2 regions of the Bordetella genomosp. 11 genome follow, and region 2 is predicted to be linked to the other one. Evidence: predicted binding sites of a transcription regulator. Region 2 holds the regulator's gene; the other holds the start of a gene.
What was found. Region 2 encodes HrcA, which represses chaperone genes, less so after heat shock. Its sites were predicted from a motif close to TTAGCACTCNNNNNNNNNGAGTGCTAA; they were not measured.

Region 1 (5,318 bases), on a different contig from region 2:
ATGCCCCGAGCGTATCGTCAACCAACCGATGAAGCTGTATTCAATTCCTTCGACCGTTCCCCTTATACGGGAAAGCAAAGGGCTAGATAACAAAACAAGCATTAGCCAACGTCTGACCGGATCACATGCGCCTCGCCGTTTTGCAGATTGACGGCGAAACACACGATCCGGTCCCGCCATTCCGCCGGAATGAGATCGGCCCGTGTGCAATCGGACGCGATGTTGATAAAGATCGCAAGGGGATAGTCCAGAATCTCGATCATGCTGATCAGGCTCGCGAAGTCGTCGATCGCGTCTTTTTGAGACGCCGCCCGCTTGATCTCGATGACGGCGTGATTCCCGTCCCTGCGTGAGCCATGGTGGTGCTCGTCGTACGGCTCGTGAACGATGATGTCTGGCCGGATTCTTAGACCATGCACTTTTAGCTTTTTCTGGTGTTCCTGTTCGATGATGGCTTCGTCCGGCAGGAAATCTGCCGGGATGGCCTGTTTCAGCTGGACCAGCAACTCACCCTGAAATCCGTGCTCGTTCTGGTAGAACCGCGGCGTAGTGATGGTGCGAAGCGCTGCGGTCAGGTGATCAAGAAGGGTCTCTCGGTCCATAGCTTCTCCTTCTGTCACTGAGCCTTACGTTCGCGCCATTTACGTTCTTCCTCTTCCAGGTCGATCCCATCCACATCGAGGAAGAATTGTCGCTGGCTGTATCGCTTGATCCGAATGAGGCTAGGATCGTGTCGGCACGGCATGGTGAGATCGAGCTTCTCCCCGCCGAAAGCTTCAACGGCGCCGGAGAGCAATTCTCCGAGAAGCGTCCAGGCCTCAAACGCGACATCGAGCAAATCTCTGTCCGGAAACTCCGGGATCATCCAGGTGCGCCAGATCGCCGGGGCGGAATCGCAATCCGGCCCAAAACCGCGCATCAAGGCATTTGTCTTGCAGAGTGCCTTGTACCGCTCATATGCTTCATCGGACGATTCCCACGGATGCACGGCGAAGGGAAAAGTGAATTTGATTTTCGCGCCCTCGGTCGTGCCGATCTGGCCGCGGCTGTGCGGGTTCAGCGATCCGTGGTGAACGATAAAATCGCGCTGTTTCCCAAGCTTCTGGAACAGACCGTTCCCGGAAACCGCCTCTTGGAGCGGCTTGATTTTTGCCCTCACTTCAGGATGGCGCTGCAAATCGTTGTGCAGTTTCAGGGGTACTTCCTTAACGGCACGAATGAACGAATTCAGGGAATAGCGGAATCCGTCCGGCTGATGGTAATGGCCTTCCATTTGGTGCAGATGCCAGTGGCATTCCTGCCACCGGTCAAGGGAAAGCCCCAGATTGTCATGTGCGCAAGATTCCACGAGATTCCATCCTTTCGTTGTTACCCCGCGCCTATCATTGACCGGCTCCAGCCGACAGTACAAGCGCAACATCCGGCCGTCGGATTGTGTCATGTTATTTTCCGCCAGAGACTTGCCCGATTCAAGTCTTCGCGCTAGATCGATCTTTCCGATAGAACCTCTGCACGCCACTATGACCTTTGCTCTCGTAGCCGCCAACGCGGATCAAATCATTCAAGTCAGCGATCGGCGCCTTACAGGCTGGACCGGCGACATCGTGACAGAAGCGTCGGGCAAGGCAGGACATCTTCTTTGTGACGATGCCTCTGCACTTTACTGCTACACCGGCCTAGCATTCATCAATGGATTCAAGATGTCGACCTGGCTAATGGAGGCCCTGCAGGCCGCATCGAGGAAAGACGCGCGATTCCGCGAGGCCATCGAACACTTTGCTGAGATTGCGACGGAGAAATTCAGGTCAGATCCGGATGTGCTCTCGATAGATGTTCGCAACCGAAAGCTGACGGTGATGATCACCGGATACACTGTGGACGGTTTCATCACCAACGCTTTGATCTCGAACTTCCAAGACTTCATCAACTTCATCAACCATCCCGTCCCACAAGAAAAATTTACGGTCCATTGCGAACGCAGCAGAGACCCAGCACCCAGTAATCCGACGATGATTCAGGCAATCGGTGCATTCAGCGCAATGACGGGGGCCGACGAACGGGAACTGCGCGCGCTGCTTGAAAGACGGGCTTCTCATACCGCGATCTGCGCAAAGGCCGCCGCAATCGTCGCAGATATATCGAGCTGGCACCGTTCCGGCGGCACGGTGGGTAAACGCCTTAACACAGGGATGCTTGATTTCCAGTCGCCGCTGGCCGCAGTCGCCGGCTATGAGAGCGACATCGTCGAAAACGAGTTGCCGATGCTGGACATAGTGGACGGGCGATCGAACAGCCCCGGCGTCATGATCGGCCAACTCCAAGTCACCGCAGCTGCGCCGGTCGTTTTCCCCAAGGTGCACCGGAATGCGCTCTGTCCGTGCGGGAGTGGGAGGAAATACAGGAACTGCCACAGGGTCCCGGGGCAGTAAGGTCCGTCCGATACTGATCCGAAACCGGCCGTCGGCCGCTTTCTTGTGGGATGGCGGCAACGGGTCGATAGCGGTCGTCCGCGTTTCCATGACGGGGAGTGATGGCGCCTTGAGATCATCCGTCACGTGGCACGGATCTCCTGCCGAACGCCGGTCGAATGGTTCTTGCCCTCAAACTTCGCCAAGCATGTCCGGCACCTAAAATTGGGGACACCTAGAATTCCAACTTGAATGACATAAATTCCAAGTTGAGTGACATTCGACACCTCGCCGTGAACCCCAACCCGACAGAGTTGTAACAGCCGCGCCGCCCCCTCTTGAACCCTTCGGAACCGCCCCTATAATTAGCACTCGCCGCCGATGAGTGCTAACACCCCGGCGGCCCCTAGAGACAATCCCCTATCGTACCGAACTACAGGAGTTCTTCATGGCCCTGCGTCCTCTGAATGATCGCGTGATCATCAAGCGTCTGGACAACGAGCGCAAAACCGCCTCGGGTATCGTCATCCCCGAAAGCGCGGCCGAAAAACCTGATCAAGGCGAAGTCATCGCCGTTGGTCCCGGCAAGCGCACGGAAGACGGCAAGGTTCTGCCGGTTGACCTGAAGGCTGGCGACAAGGTGCTCTTCGGCAAGTATTCCGGCCAGACCGTGAAGGTCGATGGCGAAGAGCTGCTCGTCATCCGCGAGGAAGAAATCCTCGCCGTGATCCAGTAATTCCCCATCCCGATACCGAATTCCAGTAAGGAAACACTATGGCTGCCAAGCAAGTCCTGTTTGCCGATGACGCCCGTGTGCGCATCGTGCGTGGCGTGAATGTCCTCGCCAACGCTGTCAAGACCACCCTGGGCCCCAAAGGCCGCAACGTCGTGCTGGAGCGCTCCTTCGGCGCCCCGACGGTGACCAAGGACGGCGTGTCCGTCGCCAAGGAAATCGAACTGAAGGACAAGTTCGAGAACATCGGCGCCCAGCTGGTCAAGGACGTTGCGTCCAAGACCTCCGACAACGCCGGTGACGGTACCACCACCGCGACCGTGCTGGCCCAGGCCATCGTCCAGGAAGGCCTGAAGTACGTGGCCGCCGGCTTCAACCCCATCGACCTGAAGCGCGGCATCGACAAGGCCGTTACCGCCGCCGTCGAAGAGCTGAAGAAGCTGAGCAAGCCCGTCACGACCAGCAAGGAAATCGCCCAGGTCGGCTCGATCTCGGCCAACAGCGATGCCTCGATCGGCCAGATCATCGCCGACGCGATGGACAAGGTCGGCAAGGAAGGCGTCATCACCGTCGAAGACGGCAAGTCGCTGGACAACGAACTGGACGTGGTCGAAGGTATGCAGTTCGACCGCGGCTACCTGTCGCCCTACTTCATCAACAACCCGGACAAGCAAGTCGCCGCGTTGGAAGACCCCTTCGTTCTGATCTTCGACAAGAAGATCAGCAACATCCGTGACCTGCTGCCCGTGCTGGAGCAAGTCGCCAAGTCGAGCCGTCCGCTGCTGATCATCGCCGAAGACGTCGAAGGCGAAGCGCTGGCCACCCTGGTTGTGAACAACATCCGTGGCATCCTGAAGACCACCGCCGTCAAGGCGCCTGGCTTCGGCGACCGCCGCAAGGCCATGCTGGAAGACATCGCCATCCTGACGGGCGGCGTGGTGATCTCCGAAGAAACCGGCATGTCGCTGGAAAAGGCCACGCTGCAGGATCTGGGCCAGGCCAAGCGCATCGAAGTGGGCAAGGAAAACACCACCATCATCGACGGCGCTGGCGACGGCAAGTCGATCGAAGCGCGCGTCAAGCAGATCCGCGTCCAGATCGAGGAAGCCACCTCGGACTACGACCGTGAAAAGCTGCAAGAGCGCGTGGCCAAGCTGGCCGGCGGCGTGGCGGTCATCAAGGTCGGTGCCGCGACGGAAGTCGAAATGAAGGAAAAGAAGGCCCGCGTCGAAGACGCCCTGCACGCCACGCGTGCCGCGGTGGAAGAAGGCGTGGTGGCTGGTGGTGGCGTGGCCCTGCTGCGCGCCAAGCAAGCCATTGCCAACCTGAAGGGCGACACGCCTGACCAGAACGCCGGTATCAAGCTGATCCTGCGCGCCGTCGAAGAGCCGCTGCGCACGATCGTCACCAACGCCGGCGAAGAAGCCAGCGTGGTCGTGAACACCGTGCTGAGCGGCAAGGGCAACTACGGCTACAACGCCGCGACCGGCGAGTACGCCGACCTGGTCGAGCAAGGCGTGCTGGATCCGACCAAGGTGACCCGCACCGCGCTGCAGAACGCCGCGTCCGTCGCCAGCCTGCTGCTGACGGCCGAGGCCGCCGTGGTCGAGCTGGTCGAAGACAAGCCCGCTGCCCCGGGTGGCATGCCCGGCGGCATGGGTGGCATGGGTGGCATGGGCGGCATGGACTTCTAAGCAAGTCCTATCCGCTGGCCCCGGCCTTGCCGGGGCACTTGCTGCAAAAAAGCCAGGTTCATCGCGAACCTGGCTTTTTTATTTGCGGCAAGGGCCGCCGCGCTTATCGGCGCGAGGCCGGGGTGTATTCGTTGGGAACCGAATAGTCGGGAACGAAGGCAACCAGCGCATCGTACGGCCGCGAGCCGTCCATGGGCTGCCGGGACGCGTTCCCCACGCCCATGCGCGTCTGTACCGAGCGCCACATGCTCGCCATCCCCTGCACTATCCCCCGCCCCAGGCGCTGGCGCGGTTGCGCGGCTTGCGACGCGGCGTCCTCGGCCGGCGCCTGCGTGGCGCGCGGGCCTACCGCGGCAGTGCTTGCAGCGTCGTTCCGCGAAGCGATACGAGACGGCGGCGCGGCAATGGCGTGGACCGGATCCTGCGGGTGTTCCGGGCTGGACTGGCCTTCAATGGCGTGGCTGCCTTGGATGCTGTGGCAGA
Region 2 (5,318 bases):
CATCCGCGCGCGCCGCGCCTTCGCGCAGGACGGATGCATCGGCGCGCTCGCCGAGGGTAAGCGCCAGCGCGTCGATCAGGATGGACTTGCCGGCGCCGGTTTCGCCGGAAAAGACGGTGAAACCGGCACCGAAATGGATGTCGGCTTTTTCAACGATGACGAAATCCCGGATATGCAGCGTGCGCAGCATGGCGGCGTCATTCTCCGCTGTCCGTGGCCTGCGGCATCAGGTTCCAGTGGAGCTTGCGGCGCAGGGTGGTGAAGAAGCTGTAGCCTTCCGGGTGCAGAAAGCGGATGGTGTGCGGCGCCCGCCGCACGACGATGCGGTCGCCCGGTTGCAGATCCGACCAGGTTTGCATGTCGAAATGGCAGGAGGCGCCGTGTTCGACGCGGCCCATGCCGGTCAGCGTCATGGTCAGTTCGCCGTTGTCCGGAATGACGATGGGGCGATTCGACAGCGTCTGCGGGGCGACGGGCACGAGCACCATGGCTTGCAGGCCGGGATGCAGGATGGGGCCGTTGGACGAGAGCGCGTAGGCGGTGGAGCCGGTCGGCGTCGCCACGATCAGGCCGTCCGCCCGCTGGGTATACATGAATACGCCGTCCAGTTCGACGCGGACTTCGATCATGCCCCCGCGGCCCGCCCGGTTGAGCACCACGTCGTTCACCGCCGAGGCATTGAACATCTGGGTGTCGCCGCGCCAGATGCTGCCTTCCAGCAGCATGCGGTCTTCGGCCTCGAAATTGCCTTCCAGGACCCGCGCCAGGGCGTTCTTGGCGTCATGCAGGGGGATGTCGGTGATGAAGCCCAGGCGGCCATGGTTGACGCCGATCAGCGGCACGCCGTAGGGCGCCAGGTAGCGGGCCGCGCCCAGCATGGTACCGTCGCCGCCCATGACCACGGCCAGGCTGGCGCGCTGGCCGATCTCGTCGATGCCGGCGACGGGAAATTCCGCCAGTCCTGTATTGTGGGAGGTATCGCGTTCGATAAGCACGCCACGGCCTTCCTCGGTCAACATCTGGGCCAAGGCGCGTAGCGGCGCATCCAGGCCGGTGTCCTGGTACCTGCCGATGAGGGCGACGGTGGGGAAATGCATGCTGGAGGCGAGCTTCCGGGGTGGGTTTAGGCTAGGATTCAACGATTATATGGGGCCATATTTGCCTTTGCGGGACAAAATTGGCACCGTTGCAAAAAAGATTCCATAAAATAACGACATGGACGACCGCGCACGCGCACTGCTCAAGGCGTTGATTGAACGCTATATCGCCGACGGCCAGCCGGTCGGATCGCGCACCCTTTCCAAGGTGTTCGACCTGTCGCCCGCCACGATACGGAATGTGATGGCGGATCTGGAAGACTCCGGCCTCATCCATAGCCCGCATACGTCATCGGGACGCATCCCCACGCCGCGCGGCTACCGCCTGTTCGTCGATTCCCTGCTCGCGGTGCGCAGCTACGACATCCAGCCGGAACATATCCGCGAAAGCCTGCCGGCGGCCGAACCCGCGCGCGCCGTCAACGCGGCGGCGGCGCTGCTGTCCAACCTGACGCAGTTCGCGGGCGTGGTGCTGACGCCCAAGCGGGCCCAGGTGTTCCGGCAAATCGAATTCATCCGGCTCTCCGACAAGCGCGTCCTGCTGATCATCGTTACCCCCGACGGCGACGTGCAGAACCGTATCCTGTTCGTGCAACGCGACTATGCCGAACACGAACTGCTGGAGGCCGCGAACTTCTTCAACGTCCATTTCGCCGGCAAGTCCTTCGACGCAGTGCGGCGCACCCTGGCTACCGAGCTTGCGCAACTGCGCGACGATATTTCGCGCCTGATGCAGGCGGCGGTAGAGGCCGGCACCGAGGCCATCGAGGATGGCGACGCGGTGGTGATCTCGGGCGAACGCAAGCTCCTCGACGTGACGGACATTACCTCGGACATGGACCGGCTGCGCAAGATGTTCGCGCTTTTCGAGAAAAAAACCGACCTGCTGCAGCTGCTGGATGTCTCCAGCCGCGCGCAGGGTGTGCAGATCTATATCGGCGGCGATTCGCAACTGGTGCCGCTGGAGGAAGTCTCCGTCATCACGGCGCCCTATGGCGTCGACGGCAAGGTGGTCGGCACGCTGGGCGTGATCGGCCCTACCCGTATGTCCTATGAGCGCGTTATTCCCATCGTCGATATTACGGCGCGCCTGCTGTCCAACGCCCTGAGTCATAACCACAAATAAACCGGCGGTCCCTGCGGGGGACGGCATGGCTGGCGAGGTATCCGCGTGTTCCTGCGTGCGTTCAAGTATCTTTGGCCCGAGCGTTTCCTGCCGGAACCCGAGCAGGCCGATCCGTTTTCAGAGCAGGCCCACGCCGGGCCCGGCAAGACCGGCGTGCTGCTGATCAATCTGGGCACGCCGGACGCGCCCACGGCCAAGGATATCCGGCGCTACCTGGGCGAATTCCTGGCCGATCCGCGCGTGATCGAAATCCCGCGCTACCTGTGGTGGCCCATCCTGCATGGCCTGATCCTGACCTTGCGCCCGAAGAAACTGGTGCCGCGCTATCGTGGCATCTGGATGGACGGCGGCTCGCCCTTGATGGTCTACAGCAGCCGGCAGGCCGAAGGGCTGGGGCGGCAGCTGGCGGGGCGGGGTATCCAGGCGGAAGTGGCGCTGGGCATGCGCTACGGGTCGCCATCGGTGGCCGACGCGATCGACGATCTGCGCCGGCGCGGCTGCGAGCGCATCCTGGTCGTGCCCATGTACCCCCAATACGCCGCCAGCACCACGGCGACCGCCGTGGACGCGGTGACCCGGCATGCGGGCCGCCTGCGCGATCAGCCGGAGCTGCGCTTCGTCAAGCGTTTCCACGATGATCCCGGATACCTGCAGGCGGTGGTGGGACGCATCGAGGACTACTGGCGCGAGCATGGCCGGCCGCAGAAGCTCGTCATGAGCTTTCACGGCCTGCCGCGCTACTCGGTGGAGCTGGGCGACCCTTACTATCAGGATTGCCTGCGTACCGGCCGCCTGCTGCGCGAACGCCTGGGGATGATGCCGGAACAGGCGCTGGTCACCTTCCAAAGCCGCTTCGGCTCGGCCCGCTGGCTGGAGCCCTACACCGCGCCCACCTTGATCGGTCTGGCCCAGGATGGCGTGACGGAGGTCGACGTGGTCTGCCCCGGCTTCCTGGCGGACTGCCTGGAAACCCTCGAAGAGATCCAGGTCGAGGCCCGCGATGCCTTTCTGGCCGCTGGCGGCAAGCGCTTGCGGTATATCCCGGCCGTCAACGACGACGAGGCGTGGATCCGCGCCCTGACCGACCTGGTGCAGCGCAACCTGCAGGGCTGGCCCAGCACGGTTTAAAAAAACGAATAATTTCAAATATTTGGGCGCCAGGCGGGCGTTTCCCATTAACCCGCCTTGAAATGGGGGCATCGGCCCCCATAGTGGATGGCAAACGTTATTTGTCACCCGGAGGATGTATCCATGACGGCACAGAACGAGCCTGCCGAGAAAAGGCCCGACCACGAGTCGCCGGCGGCGGACGGAACGCCCGCGAACGGCGCGGATGAGCAGCAGGATTTGCTGTCGGCCCTGCGCGCTGAATTGGAAGCGGCCCAGGCCAAGGCCGCCGAGCACTACGACCAGTTGCTGCGCATACGCGCCGACGCGGAGAACATCCGCCGCCGCGCGCAGGAGGATGTCTCCAAGGCGCACAAGTTCGGCATCGAGTCGTTCGCCGAAAGCCTGGTGCCCGTGAAGGACAGCCTCGAGGCGGCGCTGGCGCAGCAGGACCAGACCGCCCAGCTCCTGCGTGAAGGTGTGGAAGCCACGCTCAAGCAACTGGTCTCCGCCTTCGAACGCAACCGGCTGATGGAGATCGCCCCCGCGGCCGGCGACAAGTTCGACCCGCATCAGCACCAGGCCATCTCGTCGGTGCCGTCCGATCAGCCCGCCAATACCGTGGTCCAGACCCTGCAGAAGGGTTATCTGATCGTCGACCGCGTGCTGCGGCCGGCCCTGGTCGTGGTGTCGGCGGGACAGCAGGCCTGACGGAGCGCGTCGTGACCGCCGCCCAGGCTTTCGATCCCGGTCAGGTGTTCCAGGTCTTCGCCATGCGCCCCGTCGACAGCGACGGATTCGACCGGGAGGTCGTCCAGGCGCCGGGCGACGACCTGCGCTGCGTATTCCTGTGGGGCACCGATTGCTACAACTGCAATCGCTTCAAGCAGGCTGCCCTGCTGCACAAGGATGCGTTGCTGGGTCTGGGGCTGACCTGGTTCCAGGCGGACGTTTATGCCGACGTGGCGCTGGGCCGGCGGTTTTCGCTGCATGGCGTCCCCACTTTTGTGATGTACCGGTCCGGCAAGCGGTTGGGCCGGATCACCGGGTGGCCGGGCTTGCCGGAGTTTTCCGCGGCCGTTGGGCGGCTGCAAGCGGAAAAGCGGTGATTTCACGCTTGAAAACCCTGGCGGCAGCCCCACTTATTCGCTAACCGAGTTTTTTACCAATCCTAGAACCGACCTAATTCAAGGTAATCCATCATGAGCAAGATCATCGGCATCGACCTGGGTACGACCAACAGCTGCGTAGCTGTGATGGACGGTGGCCAGGTCCGCATCATCGAAAACGCCGAAGGTGCCCGCACGACGCCTTCCATCATCGCGTACATGGACGACGGCGAGACCCTGGTGGGCGCGCCTGCCAAGCGCCAGGCCGTGACCAACCCCAGGAACACCCTGTACGCCGTCAAGCGCCTGATCGGCCGCAAGTTCGACGAAAAGGAAGTCCAGAAGGACATCAACCTGATGCCCTACAAGATTTCCAAGGCCGACAACGGCGATGCCTGGGTCGAAGCGCATGGCAAGAAGCTGGCGCCTCCGCAGGTATCGGCCGAAGTGCTGCGCAAAATGAAAAAGACCGCCGAGGACTACCTGGGCGAGGAAGTCACCGAAGCCGTGATCACGGTGCCGGCGTACTTCAACGACAGCCAACGCCAGGCGACCAAGGACGCCGGCCGCATTGCCGGTCTGGAAGTCAAGCGCATCATCAACGAACCGACCGCGGCCGCGCTGGCCTTCGGTCTGGACAAGGCCGAAAAGGGCGACCGCAAGATCGCGGTGTATGACCTGGGCGGCGGCACGTTCGATATCTCCATCATCGAGATCGCCGACGTCGACGGTGAAAAGCAGTTCGAGGTGCTGTCCACCAACGGCGATACCTTCCTGGGTGGCGAGGACTTCGACCAGCGCATCATCGACTACATCATCGGCGAGTTCAAGAAAGAGCAGGGCGTCGATCTGTCGAAAGACGTGCTGGCGCTGCAACGC

Region 1: a site for HrcA is predicted at 2,774-2,800, ahead of CAL28_RS02935 (co-chaperone GroES). Genes of this name have one in related genera too.

Annotation. Positions count from the first base shown of each region.
Region 1 is NZ_NEVS01000001.1:659,781-665,098, reverse strand. Features, by position in the region: gene CAL28_RS02950 (hypothetical protein) at 102-602, opposite strand; gene CAL28_RS02945 (hypothetical protein) at 617-1,441, opposite strand; gene CAL28_RS02940 (SEC-C metal-binding domain-containing protein) at 1,521-2,429, shown strand; gene CAL28_RS02935 (co-chaperone GroES) at 2,857-3,144, shown strand; gene groL (chaperonin GroEL) at 3,183-4,835, shown strand; gene CAL28_RS02925 (hypothetical protein) at 4,939-5,318, opposite strand, start outside.
Region 2 is NZ_NEVS01000002.1:48,060-53,377, forward strand. Features, by position in the region: gene recN (DNA repair protein RecN) at 1-190, opposite strand, end outside; gene CAL28_RS06775 (NAD kinase) at 198-1,097, opposite strand; gene hrcA (heat-inducible transcriptional repressor HrcA) at 1,216-2,223, shown strand; gene hemH (ferrochelatase) at 2,269-3,351, shown strand; gene grpE (nucleotide exchange factor GrpE) at 3,475-4,041, shown strand; gene CAL28_RS06795 (thioredoxin family protein) at 4,104-4,439, shown strand; gene dnaK (molecular chaperone DnaK) at 4,533-5,318, shown strand, end outside.